DNA from 4 places in the Blautia sp. HCP3S3_G3 genome. Region 1 is predicted to be linked to each of the others. Evidence: predicted binding sites of a transcription regulator. Region 1 holds the regulator's gene; each other region holds the start of a gene.
What was found. The regulator Rex, encoded in region 1, represses fermentation and respiration genes when NADH is low (regulators of the CRP and FNR family bind a similar motif). The targets are predictions, from matches to a motif close to ATTGTTAANTANTTAACAAT.
Positions count from the first base shown of each region.

Region 1 (5,203 bases):
CGTCATCTGGAAGGAAAAGAAACCTCCACCAACTCCGTAGCCACTATTTTTGCTTGGACAGGTGCTCTTCGCAAACGCGGAGAACTTGACGGTAACCAGAAACTGGCTGCTTTTGCGGATTCTCTGGAAAAAGCAACCTTAAAAACGATCGAATCCGGAAAAATGACAAAAGATCTGGCTTTAATTACGGCTCTGGAGAACCCGACAGTACTGAACAGCAGAGATTTCATTCTTGCTGTCAGAGAAACTCTGGATTCTATTATGTAAAAAATCAGCTGCCGAGATTCGAGTGCCGGACATCTTGTACCGTCGTGAGATACGCAGAACCCTATCTGATGAAATTGTTTTTTTCTGCCCGTTTCGTTGGGCTTTCACATTGCGTGTATCCAAATTTATTGATACACTCCATAAAAAACCGCAGGTTCCCTTTTGGGGAATTCTGCGGTTTTAAAATATATGCCGTTATAAATCTATACCATTATGCAAGCGTTTCCCACTTCTCATAAAGTTCTTCCAGTTCTTCTGCGATTGCTTCTTTTTCGCGGCTGAGAGCGGTACATTTCGCTACATTTGTGCAAACATCCGGAAGCACAAGTGTTTCGTCGATTTCTTTATCTCGATTTTCAAGCTCTTCGATACGTTTCTCCGTTTTTTTCAGTTCATTTTCCCGTTTACGTTTCTGCGCCTGTTCTTCTTTTTGCTGCTGCCAGGAAATCTTATTGTCGGATGTCGGAGATGCCTCGTTAATCTCTTCTTCAGCAGCAGGAGCATACTTTTCTGTCAGTTCTTCCCGTTTCTCGAGATAATAATCATAATCACCGATATAATTCACAATCTTCTGATTCGTCAGATCCAGAATTCTGGTTGCCGTCTGATTGATAAAATAACGGTCATGAGAAACATAGAATACCGTTCCTGTATAGCTGTTCAGGGCTTCTTCCAGAATTTCCTTGGAAGCAATGTCCAGATGGTTGGTCGGCTCATCGAGAATCAGAAAATTGGCTTCCGAAAGCATCAGTTTTGCAAGGGAAACACGTCCTCTTTCTCCACCGGAGAGAGCAGATATTTCCTTAAAAACATCGTCCCCTGTAAAAAGAAAAGCAGCAAGCATGTTGCGGATTTCCGTCTCTGTAAGAGTCGGATACGTATCAGAAATTTCCTGAAAGATTGTCTTGTCCATATGAAGAACGTGATGCTCCTGATCATAATATCCGATCTGTACCTTGGAACCAAGGGTAAATTTTCCGGTATCAGCGGAAAGAATTCCGTTGATAATCTTCAGCATCGTTGTTTTTCCTGTGCCGTTGCTGCCAATGAGTGCTACCCGTTCCCCACGTTTGATTTCAAAGGAAATATTCTGAAACAGAAGTTGTCCCGGAAAACTCTTGGAAAGCTCCTCCACGGTCAGTACATCATTTCCGCTGACAAACCGGGGTTCCAGAGAAAGACGCATCTGATCCTGAATTTCCACCGGTTTATCCAGACGCTGGATTTTACCCAGCATTTTTTCCCGGCTTTCTGCCCGTTTGATGGACTTTTCCCGGTTAAAAGATTTCAGTTTTGCAATCACAGCTTCCTGATGTTTGATCTCACGCTGCTGATTGAGGTAAGCCTTGTACTGCGCATCGCGAAGCTGTGCTTTTTTCAGCGCGTAGGCGGAATAATTACCTGTATAGGAACGGACTTCCCCGGCTTCAATCTCCACGATTTTTGTCACCACTTTATCAAGGAAATAACGGTCATGAGAAACAATGAAGACCGCACCCGGATAATTCAGCAGATACGTCTCCAGCCAGGTAATACTCTCCATATCCAGATGGTTGGTCGGCTCATCCAGAAGAAGGATATCCGGTTTGGAAATCAGCAGCTTGCCAAGTGCAACACGTGTTTTCTGACCGCCGGAAAGTGTTTCGATCTGCTTGTCAAAATCCTCTTCTCCAAACCCAAGTCCTTTCAGGACTCCGGTCAGTTCACTCTTGTACGCATAGCCGTTCTGGAGTTCAAATTCATGAGTGAGGCGGGTATAAGTGTTCATAAGCGTTTCCAGCTGTTCCCCGGAGGTATGCTTCATTTCCTGCTCAATCGACCGCATCCGGGTTTCCATATCAATGATATGCTGTTTGGTCGTAAGAAGCTCTTCATAAATGGTATGATGACCATGGATATCCTGATACTGGGCAAGATAACCGATATTCTTGTCACGGGAAATGACAACAGTACCGGAATCCGTAGAAATCTCCTGCATGATAATACGCAGCAAAGTCGTCTTGCCTGCGCCGTTATTGCCGATCAGTGCGGCTTTTTCCCGTTCTTCTATATGAAAAGATGCGTCATGGAGAATCACTTTTTCACCAAAGGATTTGCAAATGTTCTGACATGATAAAATCATATGAATTCCTCCAAAAGATGTCTGAGTTTGTCGCAATATAAGAAATAAAATACATTCAAAATTCATTATATCGTAATTCCGGATTTTGTAAAGGAAAAAATCCGGAAAGGAGCCCCGGAAATTGCCTGTAAACAATATTTTTTTGGTAATATGTTACAACTTTAATTGACAATAAAATGTCAATTCGTTATAATTGACATAGTATGATAAGGAGGGGTTCTTTGTGGACGCAAAAGAAATTTCAAAAGCTGTTATTAAACGCCTGCCGCGTTATTATCGATATCTGGGGGAATTACTGGAGGAAAATGTGGAGAGAATTTCTTCCAATGACCTGAGCAAAAAAATGAAAGTCACTGCTTCGCAGATCCGTCAGGATCTGAATAATTTCGGGGGCTTTGGACAGCAGGGCTACGGATATAATGTCAAATTTCTTTATACGGAGATCGGGAAGATTCTTGGACTGGATGTCCAGCATCCAATGATCATTCTCGGAGCCGGTAATCTTGGCCAGGCACTTGCCAATTATGTGGATTTTGAGAAACGGGGATTTAAACTGGTAGGCATTTTTGATGTTAATCCTGTGCTGGAAGGAATGGCTGTCCGCGGAATTGAAATTCAGATGTTGAGTGACCTTCCTCTTTTTCTTCGTGAAAACCTTGTGGAGATTGCAATCCTGACTTTACCGAAAAACAGGGCAAAAGAGATGGCAAATATTCTGATCGAGAACGGAGTGAAGGCCATCTGGAATTTCGCCCATGTAGATCTGGATACGCCGGATGATGTAATCGTTGAGAATGTCCATCTTTCCGAAAGTCTGATGACACTGTCTTATAATCTGAGTCAGTATCGCCAGGAGCATGTGGAAAAATAAAGCATTATGAAAAGAGCCGCTATAGACCGGGGATTTTTCAGCGGACCCGGAGGCGGCTTTTTGTTATTTCCCGGGAGAGTGCCACGCATTTTCCTGTTACGTTCCAGAGTGTATTGAAGAATAATCGGAGAATCGTTATGAAGGAAATCGTTACCTGTAAAAGAATGAAGGAACTGGATAATGCAGCGATTTATCAAATGGGAATTCCGTCCTGTGTTCTGATGGAACGGGCTGCATTAAAAACAGCTGAAGAAATAAAAAAACATTTTCAAAAGATTTATGGTACAAGTGAGGAATATAAAAAGGAGAAGGTGCTGGTCGTATGCGGAAGCGGTAATAATGGCGGTGACGGAATTGCCATAGCGCGGCTTCTGTATCTGGAGGGAGTCGACACCTCGTTTTTTGTGGCAGGATCTGAGAATCGTATGACAGAGGAAACCAGGAATCAGTACCGCATTGCATCCAACTATGGGGTGCCTGTCGTGCATAATGTGGAATGGGCTGAATATACTACTATAGTAGATGCCCTTTTCGGAGTAGGACTTGCAAGACCTGTAGAGGGTGCTTACAGAGAACTGATTATGCGGATGAATGAAACAGATGCATGGAAAGTAGCAGTGGATATTCCTTCAGGCGTGGATGGAGATACAGGAAAGGAACTCGGCATTGCATTTCATGCAGATCTCACAGTGACTTTTGCGTTCCGCAAACGAGGACTCTGTTTTTATCCGGGACGAATGTATGCAGGCCGTATCGTTGTGGCAGATATCGGCATCTACGGGGCAGATCAGCCGCAGGACCGTACCTGGCATCTGGAACAGTCGGATCTTGGGCTTTTGCCGGAACGGGTCGTATATGGCAATAAAGGAACCTTTGGAAAGGTTCTGGTGGTGGCCGGGACGGAAGGCATGTGCGGCGCAGCTTATCTGTGCGCATCGGCAGCACTGGCGGGAGGAGCCGGCATGGTGAAGATCCAGACAGAGGAGGCCAATCGGGTTCCTCTTCAGATCCTGCTGCCGGAAGCTATGGTCACCTGTGCATTTACCGAAGAAGCCAACCGGAAATCTCTTGACTGGTGTGATGTTCTTGTAATCGGACCGGGACTTGGTATTTCCGGAAAAAGCCGGGAACGTGCGGAGTGGTTTCTGAAAAACGCTTCTCTTGCGCAAAAACCGGTGATTCTGGATGCGGACGGTCTGAATCTTCTGGCAATGCATCCGGCATGGAATGCCTGGCTTTCGGAACGTGTGACAGTGACCCCTCACCTTGGGGAAATGAGCCGGCTGACCGGAAAAAGCATTGACCAGATTCAGTGCCGCATGGCGGAAACAGCAGAAGAATATGCAACCGGGACAGATGCCGTATGCGTTCTGAAAGATGCCTGTACAGTTGTTGCAGACAAAAATGGTCACCTGTATCTGAATCTTGCAGGAAATCCCGGAATGGCAACTGCAGGAAGCGGGGATGTACTTTCCGGTATCCTTGCAGCGGTCGCATGCATGTATCTGCAGAAAAAGGAAAACGCACCGGATCCGGGACTGTGCGCTGCGCTTGGAGTTTATCTCCATGCAAAAAGCGGCGATCAGGCAGCTGAAGAAACCGGAACACGCGGGATGAAAGCACGGGATTTGATCCGTATGCTGCCATCCGTTCTTGCAAAAATCAGATAAAAGAGTAAAATAAGGTGTATTCATACAGAAGGAATGGTATCTGCGTGATATATGAAAACAGAAACGATTTCAGTGATACGTTGGAGGATGATTATGAAAAAATACAGCAGACTGAAAGCAGTGGTTTCTCTGGATGCCATTGCACATAATTTTCAGGAAATGAAAAACAACCTTGCCAAAGGAACACAGATGATTGCCGTGATCAAGGCAGACGGTTATGGACACGGAGCAGTGGCAATCGCTCATCTGGTAGAAAACTATGATTATATCTGG
Region 1 is NZ_JBQHXR010000008.1:62,439-67,641, reverse strand. It holds gene ACTNEW_RS09335 (NADP-dependent isocitrate dehydrogenase) at 1-267, shown strand, start outside; gene ACTNEW_RS09330 (ABC-F family ATP-binding cassette domain-containing protein) at 479-2,389, opposite strand; gene ACTNEW_RS09325 (redox-sensing transcriptional repressor Rex) at 2,613-3,260, shown strand; gene ACTNEW_RS09320 (NAD(P)H-hydrate dehydratase) at 3,398-4,930, shown strand; gene alr (alanine racemase) at 5,024-5,203, shown strand, end outside.

Region 2 (5,203 bases), on a different contig from region 1:
TCCAGAACATCTCCGCTTCCCTCTCCGGAAAGGTTAAAGTAGGAATGATTGGTCAGATTAGCCACTGTTGTCTCGTCACTGACACCCTGGTATGTAATCTTAAGTTCATTCTCATCTGTAAACTCATATTTCACAGAAATACGGAACTCTCCCGGAAATCCGTTCTCCCCGTCAGGACTGATCCGGAAAAAGGTAACACTGTTTTTTTCCTCATCCACATGTTCAATATTCCACAATTTCTTCTCAAAGCCATCCGGACCGCTGTGAAGATTATTGCGATTTTCGTTCTCGGCAAGAATAACTTCCTTTCCGTAAATAGAAAATTTCGCACCTTCAATTCGATTTCCGTTTCTTCCTATCGTTGCACCAAAAAAACATCCGTTCTTCAGATATCCCTGCATATCATCATACCCGAGAACCACATCTGTAAGTTTTCCATCTTTATCCGGTACACAGACTTTTACAAGAATTGCGCCATACTGCAGTACTTCCGCATATGCACCTGATTCATTCTCCAGGCGAAAGATTCTGACATTTTCTCCTGTGTGGAGTTCTCCAAATACTCTCTCCGTTACCATAATTACATCCTCCCAATAGGTTTCTATATAAAAAGAAAGGACCGTCTGACTGGTCCTGTTCCTGCAAAACGGACATCACTGCTGTCCTTTTCTTATATCCCAGAATGCCGTTCCCTTCTCTTTGACGCCTAGCTGATGCTAGGTGGGTGTCCTCAACAACTCTTCTGCCTGCCACGACGAGAGGTCTGACATCCGAGCTGCGATGTTGGAGTCCCTTTATGTCGATGTAGGTTCAAAATAAAAAGGGGCCTCGCACATCCCAGGAATTTTCTACAATTTATTATACTCTAGTATATGCCGTTTTTCAACAGAAAATGCGATTTCTGTTGAGGAAATTTATGTAATTCCATTACTGCTGCAATCCTGTCCGGATTTTTTGTATCACAGAAAAATGCAGAGTACTTTCTTATGATACCATAATCGGGTGTGAATACTCACACCCGATCATTTTTATGGATTTCTCTGCTCAAAACAGCCGAAATAACAATTAGAACTGAGGACCAGCCGGAACTAATGCTTTACCAGCTTCATTTCCTTCATATTTCGCAAAGTTCTTGATGAATCTTTCTGCAAGGTCTTTTGCTTTTGCTTCCCACTCAGCAGCATCTGCATAAGTGTCACGCGGGTCAAGGATTGCAGGATCAACACCCGGAAGTTCTGTCGGAACTTCGAAGTTGAAGAATGGAATCTTCTTGGTCGGTGCATTGAGAATGTCACCATTCAGGATTGCATCGATGATACCACGGGTATCTTTGATGGAGATACGTTTGCCTGTTCCATTCCATCCTGTATTAACAAGATATGCTTTTGCTCCGCTCTGTTCCATTCTCTTAACAAGCTCTTCTGCATATTTGGTCGGATGCAGTTCCAGGAATGCCTGGCCAAAGCATGCGGAGAAAGTAGGTGTAGGCTCGGTAATACCACGCTCTGTACCTGCAAGTTTAGCTGTGAAACCAGACAGGAAGTAATACTGTGTCTGCTCAGGTGTCAGAACAGATACTGGAGGAAGTACACCAAAAGCATCTGCAGAAAGGAAGATTACGTTCTTAGCAGCCGGTGCGGAAGATACCGGACGAACGATCTTCTCGATGTGGTTGATCGGGTAGGATACACGTGTATTCTCTGTTACGCTCTTATCAGCAAAATCAATCTTGCCTTCTGCATCCAGTGTAACGTTCTCAAGAAGAGCGTTGCGTTTGATTGCATTGTAGATATCCGGCTCAGATTCTTTGTCAAGGTTGATAACTTTTGCGTAGCATCCGCCTTCGAAGTTAAATACGCCGTTGTCATCCCAGCCGTGTTCGTCATCACCGATCAGAAGACGTTTCGGGTCTGTGGAAAGTGTAGTCTTACCTGTTCCGGAAAGACCAAAGAAGATTGCAGTGTTCTCACCGTTCATATCTGTGTTTGCGGAGCAGTGCATGGAAGCGATGCCCTTCAGCGGCAGATAGTAGTTCATCATGGAGAACATACCTTTCTTCATTTCTCCGCCGTACCATGTATTGATGATTACCTGCTCACGGCTTGTGATGTTGAATACTACTGCTGTCTCAGAATTAAGACCTAATTCTTTGTAGTTTTCAACTTTTGCTTTGGAAGCATTGTATACAACAAAATCAGGCTCGAAGTTCTCAAGCTCTTCTTCTGTAGGCATGATGAACATGTTCTCTACAAAGTGTGCCTGCCATGCAACTTCAACGATGAAACGGATTGCCATACGAGTATCTTTGTTTGCACCGCAGAATGCATCTACAACATAAAGTTTTTTATTGGAAAGTTCTTTCTGTGCGATTTCTTTTAATGCTGCCCAGGTTTCTTCAGATGCCGGATGGTTATCGTTCTTATATTCATCAGAAGTCCACCATACAGTATCTTTGGAGTTTTCGTCCATAACGATGAATTTGTCTTTAGGAGAACGTCCTGTATAGATACCGGTCATAACGTTCACTGCACCAAGTTCACTTACCTGACCTTTTTCGAAGCCTTCAAGGTCTGCTTTGGTTTCTTCTTCAAACAGCACTTCGTAAGAAGGATTACGAACGATTTCTGTTGTTCCGGTAATGCCATACTTGCTTAAATTAATTTCTGCCATCTTTCATTTAACCTCTTTTCTTCAATTAGTGTGTAGTTGCTAATCATGCTTTATTATTACATTTTGCGTCAAAAATGTCAATACTTTCACAATGATAACTTTGTTCCAAAATGAACATTCCAGTATAAAATCCGCGTTTTTCTGCAGATAACATACCATTTTGGTTGTCTTTTGTTTTCAGCCGCAGATACCAAGGAATTCCTTCACTGCAGCCGGCATATCCTGTGCATCCACAACTTTGTCATGAAGGACAGGCGCTGTACGGATCTCTTCTACTGCTTTCGGTACTTTTACACCGGAAAGAGCAGACAGCGCATCTACCAGGCCAAAGTCATCCAGTCCTTCGAATCTGTCAGAGATTGCACTTACAACGCTTCCCGGGAATTTGAACGGGCTGGCGGTAGATGCGATCACCGTCGGAGTATGATCATCGGTCTCACGAAGATATTTCTGATAAACACCGGCAGCAACAGCTGTATGCGTATCAATCACATAATTGCTTCCATAATAAGTTGCACTGATAGCTTCCCTGGTTTCTCCTTCACTGCAGAAGTTTCCGTAAAAATCGCCAAGCTGCGCTTTCATTTCCTCTGTGATTGTATATTCCCCGCCCTGGCTCAGTGCCTGCATCAGCCTGGAACATTTCTCTGCATCTTCCCCTGCAATGCGATAGATCAGACGTTCCAGATTGCTGGAAATCAGAATATCCATGGATGGGGAGGTGGTAAGAATAAAGTCTCTCTTTCTGTCATAGGTTCCTGTACGGAAAAAGTCATAAAGAACTTTATTTTCATTGGATGCACAGATCAGTTTATTGATCGGAAGTCCCATCTGCTTTGCATAATATGCTGCCAGAATGTTGCCAAAATTACCGGTAGGAACCGTTACATTGATTTCTTCTCCGGCTTTGATTCTGCCGTCTCTTACCAGAGATGCGTATGCATATACATAGTATACCACCTGCGGAACAAGACGTCCGATATTAATGGAATTGGCAGAAGAAAACTGGAACCCGGAAGCATCCAGTTCTGCAGCAAGCTCCTGATCGTTAAACATTTTCTTCACTGCTGTCTGGGCATCATCAAAATTGCCGGTAATACCAATGACACAGGTGTTGGCTCCCTTCTGCGTTACCATCTGCTTTTCCTGAATAGGGCTGACACCGTGTTTCGGATAAAACACAACAATTCTTGTTCCCGGCACATCGGCAAATCCGGCCAGAGCAGCTTTTCCTGTATCTCCGGAAGTCGCTGTAAGAATCACGATTTCATTCTTTACATTATTTTTTCTGGCTGCAGTCGTCATCAGATGCGGAAGAATGGATAATGCCATATCTTTGAACGCAATCGTTGCGCCATGGAACAATTCCAGAAAATACACGCCATTTGCCTCATGAATCGGCGCGATCATTTCTGTATCAAACTTCTCATCATATGCATGGTCAATACAGTTTTTCAGTTCTTCTTCTGTAAAGTCTGTCAGAAAACGGCTCATGACTTCATATGCCGTTTCCTTATAATTCATCTGCGCCAGTTTTTCCACAGGAACATCCAGCCTGGGAATGGTAACCGGCACGAATAATCCTCCATCCTCAGAAAGTCCCTTCAGGATTGCCATAGAAGCTGTAACTGTCTCTTCCTTTCCTCTGGTGCTTTTGTACAATACCTGCATCATCTTTCCTGCCTTTCTTTTATTTTATAGTATCCTTTTTATCTTTTCTCATGTGAAGCGCCCCCATTATAACATGAACTTTCACAAAATACCATACTAAAATCAAAAAGCTGCGGGAAAACCTCCTGCAGCTTTTTATTCTCACGAAATATCATTTTTAGCCATCTGAACTGTTTCTTCAGTTCCGGCAGATTCTTTTTCTGCTTTTTTTCCTCCGGAAGATTTCTCAGAAGCTTCCTCCGGATATGTATAAAATTCATGAACCCCATGTTTAAACAGCCGTTTCAGCTCTGTCTCAAACCAGGCAACGTTCTGTTTCTCTGCTGCACATTTCTGAATAAAGAAAAGTGCCCCTTCCGAGTAATCCACACCTTCCAGTGTCCGTTTTACCGCTTCTCTTGTAAGATCCGATACAGTCACCTCATAAATACGTCCGTCATATACGGGGGAAAACTGCGGTACACCATTCTTGTATTCAAAGATCACATCTGTGATATTATTCGGAAATTCCTCATTTTTCACACGGTTCATGATGACATTGGCAACCATGATGCGCCCTTCCAGATCTTCGCTTCCCGCTTCTGCTTCTACGATGAGCAGAAGATTTTCATAATCCTCATCTGTCATCATCTTGGCACTGGTGGCCAGAGAAATCGCTGTTGAATCCAGATAATCTACCTTCGATGCCATAGATTCACTGACATTCAGTTCTGTCACTCTTTCTTCTACTGTCTGCACACGCTGTCCCACCATTACCTGTTCACAGGATGTTCCGATCCTGTTCACAGTTGCCCCCGGCATAAGTGTATCCTGTACACCGGATACAACGCCTGCAATTCCTGTCGGCAGATCATATTCATCT
Region 2 is NZ_JBQHXR010000001.1:470,120-475,322, reverse strand. It holds gene ACTNEW_RS02150 (aldose epimerase family protein) at 1-581, opposite strand, end outside; RNA gene ssrS (6S RNA) at 671-847, opposite strand; gene pckA (phosphoenolpyruvate carboxykinase (ATP)) at 1,066-2,670, opposite strand; gene thrC (threonine synthase) at 2,848-4,341, opposite strand; gene ACTNEW_RS02130 (cell wall hydrolase) at 4,483-5,203, opposite strand, start outside.
Region 2: the regulator Rex is predicted to act here: its motif matches at 2,744-2,763, upstream of pckA (phosphoenolpyruvate carboxykinase (ATP)).

Region 3 (5,203 bases), on a different contig from region 1:
TAAGAAATACAATATCCTGATGGTTCCCGGAAGCTCCTTCGCATGTCCGGGATATGTAAGACTTGCATACTGCGTATCTTATGATACCATTGTGAACTCGCTTCCGGAATTCAAGAAGCTGGCAGCTGAGTACGGATTGTCATAAGTACGAAACAGGTAAAACACAAAAGATATAAAATACAAAACGCAAAAGATATAAAATATAAAACACACCGGGGATGAAAATGTCGACAGAATTCTGTATAGAACATTTCATATCCGGTGTGTTTTTTTATGAAACGATATGTTTTTGCGGGTTCAAAAGTCATGTTTTTTCATGCAGGTATGAAACACATGAACTTTTGAACCTTGTATTATATGTTTAAAAAGCAATATGATTGTAAAACATTTCATGAAAAATCAGGAATTACTGGAAATCAATAATATCGATCCAGCGGGTCAGGAATTCTTTTTCTTCCTCAATTTCCTTGGTGAGCTGTGCTGCTGCGGCAATGGGAAGCCATTTCTGTACATACTGTTTTGCAGTATCGCTCTTTTTGCAGAAGAGATCCAGGTAGAGATCTGCCTTTTTCTGGTCTTTCAGTGCAAATTCCAGGTAGGTAATGGCTGCATCACCGCTGGCATTTCCCTGAGTTGCATGTGCCCAGTCTACGATTGTCATGGTGCCGTCTTCTCTGACGATGACATTGCTCGGGTTAAAATCACCATGGCAGAGTTTGGTGTGGTTTGGCATGGAATCCAGTCGGGTATGAAGTTCATAACGGGTTGTAGCATCGACTGTATCTTTCAGGCTGGAAATCTTGCGGGCAAATTTATCTTTCTGAAGTGTCAGGCGGGGCGCTTTCTTTGCATGCATGGAAAGCTGCAGGTCTACGAACTGCTCCATGTATTTTTCAAGATTATCCGGGTCTTCCTGCATGATCTGTTCCAGGGTTTTGCCTTCCACATATTCAATGGCAAGTGCCCATTCGCCATCAATCTGGCTGACTTCCAGGACATTGGGAATGTCAAGGCCGCTTTCCTCTACGCGGGCCTGGCAGAGTGCTTCATTAAAAACATTGGCTTTGCCGTGTTCATGAGTAAAAACTTTGATGATGCGGTCACCATCTCTGTATACGACCTTATACGGACGGGTCAGAAAAACTTTTTTATTCTTTAAATTCATGGCGGACATCCTTTCTGTTATTGGTATAGTTATTTACGAACCGATGGGCTGGTTTATTTTCCGTAATATGCTTTCAGATAGATTTCTTTCAGCTCGGACATCAGCGGATATCTCGGGTTGGCACCTGTACACTGGTCATTGAATGCCTGTTCTGTCATTTCATCCAGAGTTTCCAGGAAATATGCCTCGTCTACGCCGTAATCTTTGATGGTCGGTTTGATTTCGATGACTTTCTTCAGTTCTTCCAGTTTATCAATGAGTTTTTCAAAAACTTCCTGATCATCTTTGCCGGTGAGACCTACAAAACGTCCAATCTCTGCATAACGGGCCAGTGTATGCGGATACTGATACTGCGGGAAAGTTCCCATCTTGGTTGGTACTTCCGCACTGTTATAGCGCATAACATCTGTGAGAACCAGTGCATTTGCGATACCGTGCGGCAGGTGATGGAAAGCACCGAGTTTGTGAGCCAGAGAGTGGTTTACGCCGAGGAAAGCATTTGCAAATGCCATACCGGCCATGCAGGATGCGTTTGCCATGTGATCTCTTGCTTCTACATCATTGCCGTCTTTGTATGCACGCGGCAGATAATCAAATACCAGTTTGATTGCTTTGAGAGCAAGACTGTCTGTATAATCAGAAGCCATGACAGAAACATATGCTTCGATTGCGTGAGTCATAACATCGATACCGGAAGCGCAGGTCAGACCTTTTGGTGCACTCATCATATTGTCGGTATCTACGATTGCCATATTCGGCATCAGTTCATAATCAGCCAGCGGCCATTTGATTCCGGTCTCTTTGTCTGTAATGATGGCAAAAGGAGTCACCTCGGAACCTGTACCGGAGGATGTGGGGATTGCCACAAAGTATGCTTTTTTGCCCATTTTCGGGAAGGTGTAGATTCGCTTGCGGATATCCATGAAGTCCATAGCCATATCATCAAAATCCGCATCCGGATTTTCATAAAGTACCCACATAACTTTGCCGGCATCCATTGCGGAACCGCCGCCCAGAGCGATGATGCAGTCCGGCTGGAAGGCTGTCATGGCAGCTGCACCGGCTTTTGCGGAAGCAAGAGACGGATCAGGTTCTACGTCAGAGAAGCAGGTATGTACAATGCCCATCTGGTCCAGTTTGTCTTCAATCGGTCTGGTGTATCCGTTTTTGTAAAGGAAGGAATCGGTTACGATAAAGCAGCGTTTCTTTCCCATGACAGTGCCGAGTTCATCCAGAGCAACCGGCATGCAGCCTTTTTTGAAATAAACTTTTTCAGGGGTTCTCATCCAGAGCATGTTCTCTCTCCTTTCGGCAACGGTTTTGATGTTGATCAGATGTTTTACGCCTACGTTCTCGGAAACGGAGTTGCCGCCCCAGGAACCGCAGCCAAGGGTAAGGGATGGAGCCAGTTTAAAGTTGTATAAATCACCGATACCTCCCTGGGAAGACGGGGTATTGATGAGGATACGACAGGTTTTCATAGCAGCTGCATGTTTTGCCATTTTCTCTTTTTCACTGGTGTTGATATAAAGAGAAGAAGTATGGCCGTATCCGCCGTCTGCTACGAGACGTTCTGCTTTGGCAATGGCTTCGTCAAAGGTTGCTGCTCTGTACATTGCCAGTACAGGGGAAAGTTTTTCGTGAGCGAATTCTTCGCTGATATCTACGGACTCTACTTCACCGATCAGGATCTTGGTAGTTTCCGGAACCGTAACACCTGCCATTGCTGCGATTGCAGCAGCTTTCTGGCCAACAATCTTTGCATTGAGGGCACCGTTGATGATAATGGTTTTTCTGACTTTTTCCAGTTCGTCCTCTTTCAGGAAGTAGCAGCCTCTGTAAATGAATTCTTTTTTCACTTCTTCATAAATGCTGTCCAGAACAGTTACGGACTGCTCGGAAGCACAGATCATACCATTGTCAAAGGTCTTGGAATGGATGATGGAGTTGACTGCCAGACGGATGTCAGCGGTTTCATCAATGATGACCGGAGTATTGCCTGCGCCTACGCCGAGAGCCGGTTTGCCGGAGGAGTAAGCGGCTTTGACCATTCCGGGACCGCCTGTTGCGAGAATAATGTCTGCCTCTTTCATAACAAGATTGGTCAGCTCCAGGCTTGGAACATCGATCCAGCCGATGATGCCTTCTGGCGCACCTGCTTTGACAGCTGCTTCCAGAACGATTTTTGCAGCTGCGATCGTGGAGGCTTTTGCACGTGGATGCGGGCTGATGATGATCGCATTTCTGGTCTTCAGGGAAATCAGAGTTTTAAAAATAGCGGTGGAGGTAGGATTGGTAGTCGGGATAACTGCAGCAATCAGACCGATCGGTTCAGCGATTTTTTTGATGCCGTAAGTGGGATCTTCTTCAATGACGCCGCAGGTTTTTGTGTTTTTATAAGCATTATAGATGTATTCGGATGCGTAGTGGTTCTTGATTACTTTGTCCTCTACGATACCCATTCCGGTTTCTTCTACAGCCATTTTTGCAAGCGGGATACGGGCTTTGTCTGCAGCAGTAGCAGCAGCTTTGAAAATTTTGTCTACCTGTTCCTGGGTGTATGTGGCGAAAAGTTTCTGTGCTTCTTTCATCGCAGCCATTTTTGCTTCCAGTGCTTCAGCGGTGTCAATGATGGCTGGAATCTGTGTTTCTGTTTTTGCCATTTGGAATCCTCCTGTTTTTTTGATAAATAGGTAATGGTTTGTCAGTTTCGCTGCCGGAGTCATGATCCCACGGCATGCTTTGTTAATGAATTAACGTTAATTATTTATCAAACTTGATGAGCCCATTATAGCTCTTTGTTAATCATTTGTCAATCTTTAGATTGATAAAAAAATAACGAAAAAATAATGGGGAAAAAGATGAAAATTTTCCATATTGTATAATTCAAGAAAAAGAGTTGGGCAGAAGGGATGTTACGGCTTAATCTTTTTGGAGGAATGGGAAAACAAAAAAATTGGACACAAACAAAAAGATTTTGACATTTGTCACATGTAACAGTATGATAAGAGTATATATTTAATCTGGAATTAACAGAAATGAAGAAAAGATTTCTTATTTGGAAAGTATCATATTCGTGCGGAATTGCAGAAAAGAGGTTCTAAAAACAGAACATGACACATAAATTAGTAAATGCGGAGTAACTGTCCAGCTGCTGATGATAAAAATATGTTATATGAGAAGGGGAAAGTCAGGACATCGGAAAATACTGAGCAGATACTCGCAAAATATCAGTAAGCAGGTGTTGATGCAATTTTGATGAATGAATTTAAGAAGGAAAGTGAGATTTTATTGAAGAAGAAACAAAAAGAGAAAAAGAATGAGGAACTTCTGGAGGAAAAAAACACAAAGAAAGAAGGAATTCAGAAGAATGAAGCGCAGCAGGGGGCTGCCGAAGAGCAGGGTTCTGATCTGAAAGAAAAACTGGTGGACAGTGAATTCAGTATCAAAGGACAGTGTGCCATCAATCTTCTGTTGACAAAGCTTGATATTATCAATACCGTTTTTCTGATGAATATGCACAGAAATGTGATTCAGATGAAAACCGGGCGGCTGAAAAGCTACAGCAGTGTCTGCAAGAAATTGCAGAAAAAGGGACTGGAGCTGGACTTTGACACTGCGGTGGAGAGAATCAATGACCTGATTGGTGTGCGTGCAATCTGTGCTTATGTAGATGATATTTACAAAGTATCAGAACTGATCGAAAAGCAGAAAGATATCCGGATCGTCAAAGTGAAGGACTACATCAAAGAGCCGAAAAAATCCGGCTACCAGAGTCTGCATCTGATTCTGGAAATTGCGATAGCGTTCCAGAACGGGACACAGTGGATCAAAATTGAACTGCAGCTTCGAACCGCAGCAATGGATTACTGGGCAAATCTGGATCACCAGCTTCGTTACAAAAAAGGCAAAAAAGAAGCGGAACTCATCGATGAGGAGCTTCGTGAATGCGCCGAGGTGATTGGAAATCTTGATCAGAAAATGCTGGAGATCAGGAAAAAAATCGATAATATCTGAACAGGAAAAGAAGAAAAGGAT
Region 3 is NZ_JBQHXR010000011.1:7,627-12,829, reverse strand. It holds gene ACTNEW_RS10570 (pyridoxal phosphate-dependent aminotransferase) at 1-145, shown strand, start outside; gene ACTNEW_RS10565 (phosphotransferase family protein) at 407-1,165, opposite strand; gene adhE (bifunctional acetaldehyde-CoA/alcohol dehydrogenase) at 1,219-3,828, opposite strand; gene ACTNEW_RS10555 (GTP pyrophosphokinase) at 4,424-5,182, shown strand.
Region 3: the regulator Rex is predicted to act here: its motif matches at 3,963-3,982, upstream of adhE (bifunctional acetaldehyde-CoA/alcohol dehydrogenase).

Region 4 (5,203 bases), on a different contig from region 1:
ATAGAAATGTACATTGTTATGGCCGCTCTTACAGGTTTGGCATTTTACCGCCACAGAGCCAATATCCAGCGTTTGCTGAATGGAACAGAAAATAAAATTTTCCTGGGAGGAAAATCCGGGAAAAAGAAAGATTAAGAGGTGATTTTATGGCAAAAATCAGTGTACTTGGAGCAGGAAGCTGGGGAACTGCATTGGCTTTTCTTCTTCATAACAATGGGCATCAGGTTCTGCTCTGGTCTGCGCTGGAAGAGGAAGTGAAGATGCTTCAGGAAAAACGGGAACATGAGACAAAGCTTCCTGGCGTCAGACTCCCGGAGGAAATTGAGATTACCACAGATCTTGAAGGTTCTCTGCAAGATCCTGATATCGCGGTTCTTGCAGTACCGTCACCGTTTACAAGAAGTACTTCCCACCGGATGTCCCCGTTTGTTCAAGACGGACAGATCATTGTGAATGTAGCGAAGGGAATTGAAGAGCATACCTTAATGACTTTGAGCGATATTATCGAGGAAGAAATCCCGAATGCGAATGTGAGTGTTCTTTCCGGCCCGAGTCATGCAGAGGAAGTTGGAAAAGGACTTCCGACTACCTGTGTGGTAAGTTCCCATGACAGGGAAACGGCAGAATATATCCAGTCTGTTTTTATGAGTCCTGTATTTCGTGTTTATACAACTCCGGATATGCTTGGCGTGGAACTTGGCGCAGCACTCAAAAATGTAATTGCACTTGCGGCAGGAACAGCAGACGGGCTGGGATACGGTGATAACACCAAGGCAGCGCTGATTACGCGCGGTATTGCAGAAATTGCAAGACTTGGCATCAAAATGGGTGCGAAACTGGAGACCTTCTGCGGACTTTCCGGTATTGGCGATCTAATCGTGACCTGTGCCAGCGTACACAGCCGTAACCGCAAGGCCGGTTATCTGATCGGTAAAGGATATACCATGCAGGAAGCAATGGATGAAGTTAAAATGGTGGTAGAGGGCGTTTATTCCGCAAAAGCAGCCAAGGGACTGGCTGAGAAATATGAAGTGGAAATGCCAATCATTGAAGAGGTAAATAAAGTATTATTTGAAGGAAAAGCTGCATCAGAAGCAGTCATCGATCTGATGCTCCGTGATAAAAAACTGGAATCTCCGGATCTGCCGTGGGAATAGCAGGAACAAATTCTATAAAGCGGAATTCTCCGCCTGAGATGGATTACTTCAGTAACAAAACAAGCCGCGAATCAGCAAAAAAACTGTTTCGCGGCTTGTCTGCTGTTCGCGGCTTTTTCTGGCTCTGGAATTCAGTACAGTAAAAAATGTATACATCAGGAATGTTTAAAATTTGATGTCCCGGAGATCCTCCGGGATGCTGGCACTTCTGAAATTCTGGTTGAGAGTATCCAGAATCGCCATATCTTCTTCTTCAATGGAAAAATCGAAAATCTGACTGTTACTGATGATACGGGAAGGATGTACAGACTTGGGAATTACGGAAATCCCCTTCTGGACAGCCCACCGAAGTCCGATCTGAGCAGGCGTGCGTGCATATTTGGTGCCAAGAACACACAGGACATCATGATCAAGGTAGGCGCCTCGTGCAAGAGGAGCATAGGCCTGTACCTGAATGCCATTTGCCTGACAGTAGTCAATCAGCTCTTTATTATAAAAAAGAGGGTGGCATTCAATCTGGTTGACAGCAGGTACGATTCCGGAAATTTTTTTCAGTTCTTCCAGATGCCGGATTTCAAAATTGCTGACGCCAATGGAAAGGGCACGACCGGATTCCTGAATTTCTTCCAGTTCCTTCCAGGTACTCAGATAGCATCCGGGAACCGGCCAGTGAATCAGATACAGATCCACATAATCAAGGTGAAGGCGCTCCAGGCTCCGTTCGAAAGCCCCCTTCACATCTCCGAGCCTCTGGGCGGTATTCCAGATTTTTGTTGTTATGAAAAGATCCTTACGCGGAATTCCGCAGGATGCAATACCGCGTCCTACATCTTCTTCATTTTTGTAAACAGAAGCTGTATCAATAAGACGATAACCGGCTTCGACAGCTGATTGGATTGCAGATTCAGCTTCGCCGGCTCCGGTTGCCTTATACATTCCAAGCCCAAGGAGGGGCATTTCTCTGTCTGTGTTTAAAAAAATAGAGTTTTTCAAATTCGTTCCTCCTCTTAAAACATTGTTTCGGAATTGAGGATATCAGGCTTATACGGACTTTCCAGCTGATATCATCCAATATTTGTACATTATACCATGAAATTATGAAAGAAGAACATCATTTATATTAAAAATTTGCTACAGAATGACATTTATTATTGAGAATGAAAGAACAGTACCCTGTATTTCCTCGGGAAGATAATTGATACCGAATATTGTTAAAAACTAAACGAACAGGTTATTTCTTTAGCAATTTAAAGGAAAAAAAGACGAAGATTATGGAATTCTACATAAAATAATTGGTGTTTTTTTATGATAATTACCTTGATAATCCAAGGGAAAAGATGTATAATGAGATAAATTGATAAAATATTGTCATTAATCATCGATTTATAAAAGATAAACCGTGAAAAGAAAGGAGAGATTCCAATGCATCTGATTAAAGACGAAAATGGAAATCTTGTTCAGCATGGACATGAACATACTCATGAACATACACATACAGACGGTGTAACTCACAGCCATTCCCATTCCCATCATGCAGGCCAGGAAGAAATGCACGACCATACACATGGCGATACATCTTGTAGGGACCATCAGCATTGCGGCTCCTGCAGCGGCGGTGACTGCAAGAACGAAACAGTTGCTCTTCTCACCTATATGCTTCAGCATAACGAGCATCATGCGGCTGAACTTGACCAGATGGCTGACAACCTGAATAAAATGGGCATGACTGCTGCATCAAAAACAATCAAAGAAGCGGTGGCTGATTTCCAGAAGGGTAATATGCGTCTTGGTCTTGCACTTACTCTGGTAAAAGAAGAACTGAAATAATTCGATTGAAAAATAGGAGGCGACACAAATGTGTCTTGCAACTGTATATAAAGAAAGCGACAATTCCGTGATTTTCAAAAATGTCAGCAGAATTGATGTGGATGGCGAAAAAGTAATCCTTCGCGATATTATGGGCGATGAAAGAACAGTAGAAGGCAGAATCCTTATGGTGGATCTTGCTAACAGCATTGTGAAACTCTGCTGCGAATGATTGCGGGGCAAGTGAAGTATGGCAGCAGTGAAACTGACAGACATCATGAAAAAAAGACAGCTTCTTTCTTTTGAGCTCTTTCCGCCGAAGACAGAGAAAGGCATGTCTAATCTTTCGGGTACAATCGAACATCTCCGTGAATTTCATCCGGATTATATTTCTGTTACATACGGAGCAGGAGGTGGCAATGTCGGCGCCAACCGTGAAGTGTGCCGCATGATCCAAAAGGCGGAAATGGTTCCAGTTACTCATTTCACAGTGATCAGAAATACAAAAGAAGGAATCAAAGAACAGCTGAAAGCTTATCTTGATGAAGGAATCGATCATATCCTTGCACTTCGGGGCGATTTTCCGCGTGGAGAAAATTCAACAGGCGGCGATTTTAAATATGCAACAGATCTTGTCCGGTTTATTCGAAACGAATTTGGAGACCGTTTTGAAATTGCTGTAGCCGGTTCTCCGGAAGGGCATATCGCATGCCGCAGCCTGGAGGCAGATATCGCAGTTTTGAGGCAGAAACAGGACAATGGCGCGGATTACATTATGACTCAGCTTTGCTGGAATATGGAACAGTTCAAGTACTGGCTGGATGCAATCCGTAAAGCCGGTATTACAATGCCTGTCGATGTCGGCATTATGCCTGTTCTCGATCAGGCAGCTACTATCAATATGGCACTTTCCCGAAATGGATGTGTGATGGAACGGGAACTTTCCAGAATCATTTCCAAATACTGGATCTTTCCGAATCCGTTTGATAAGGAACCTTTTGACGACGCGCTGGAACAGAAAAAAGCTGATTTCAAGAAAGCTGGTATGGAATACACAATCAGGCAGATTGATAAATATCGTTCTCTTGGTGTAGATGGAATTCATTTGTATGCACTGAACAAATGGAAAGATGTTACAGAAATCATCAATGCATGCGGTATGTGTACGCGTGTCTGATTGATTTTCAGACCGCCTGTGATGGTGAAAACATCCAGCCGGTCAATATATTGATTTAGGAGGTGCCCGTTTTATGGCACATGTAATTGCAGTCGCCGGAAAAGGCGGCGTAGGTAAGACAACATTATGCGGAATGCTGATCCGTTATCTCTGCGAACAGGGTAAGGGACCGATTCTTGCGGTAGATGCCGATGCCAATTCCAACCTGAACGAAGTTCTCGGAGTAAAGGTGGAAACAACTCTTGGAGATGTACGGGAAGAAATCGCCCGCGCAGAAATGGCTTCCGAAAATCCGATTCCTGCAGGGATGAGTAAAGCGGATTATGCAGAACTTCGTTTTGAAGATGCCATTGTTGAAGATGATGATTTCGACCTTCTCGTTATGGGACGTACACAGGGCAAAGGATGCTACTGTTACGTTAATGGACTCCTTCAGGCACAGCTTGCAAAATATCAGAACAGTTATCCGTATTTTGTAGTAGATAATGAAGCTGGTATGGAACATATCAGCCGTGGGGTTCTTCCTTCCATGCAGACCGCAATACTGGTAAGCGATTGTTCCAGAAGAGGCATTCAGGCAGTCGGCAGAATCGCGGAACTGATCAAAGAATGTGATATGCGTCCGAAGCAGGTCGGACTGATCGTCAACAGAGCTCCAAAAGGAGAACTGAACGACGGAATTAAAGAAGAAATTGAGATTCAGGGACTTCATCTTCTTGGCGTTGTTCCGCAGGATGAAACTGTATATGAATATGACTGTGAGGGAAAACCGACATCTTCCCTTCCGGATGACAATCCTGTGAAACAGGCACTTCGTGAGATCGTTGCCAAACTCGAACTATAAAAAGGCTGCACTCCCTTGGCGTTTTCACGGCAGGGGATGTTTAGCGCAAAGGAATATTTGGATTTCTGTATTTTTTTACCTGTAAATAACCCATGGGAGGGGATGGGTTCCTTCCGGTGGGATTATTATAAAATTTTAAGAAAGACATTCGTGCATAGTATTTATGCACAAAATTAAAGGAGGTCTATAATGAGTGAATTCAAATTAACTACAGTGGAA
Region 4 is NZ_JBQHXR010000004.1:13,475-18,677, reverse strand. It holds gene plsY (glycerol-3-phosphate 1-O-acyltransferase PlsY) at 1-135, shown strand, start outside; gene ACTNEW_RS06240 (NAD(P)H-dependent glycerol-3-phosphate dehydrogenase) at 147-1,157, shown strand; gene ACTNEW_RS06235 (aldo/keto reductase) at 1,323-2,150, opposite strand; gene ACTNEW_RS06230 (cobalt transporter) at 2,580-2,984, shown strand; gene ACTNEW_RS06225 (CooT family nickel-binding protein) at 3,013-3,195, shown strand; gene ACTNEW_RS06220 (methylenetetrahydrofolate reductase) at 3,214-4,140, shown strand; gene ACTNEW_RS06215 (nucleotide-binding protein) at 4,214-4,984, shown strand; gene cooS (anaerobic carbon-monoxide dehydrogenase catalytic subunit) at 5,174-5,203, shown strand, end outside.
Region 4: the regulator Rex is predicted to act here: its motif matches at 2,511-2,530, upstream of ACTNEW_RS06230 (cobalt transporter).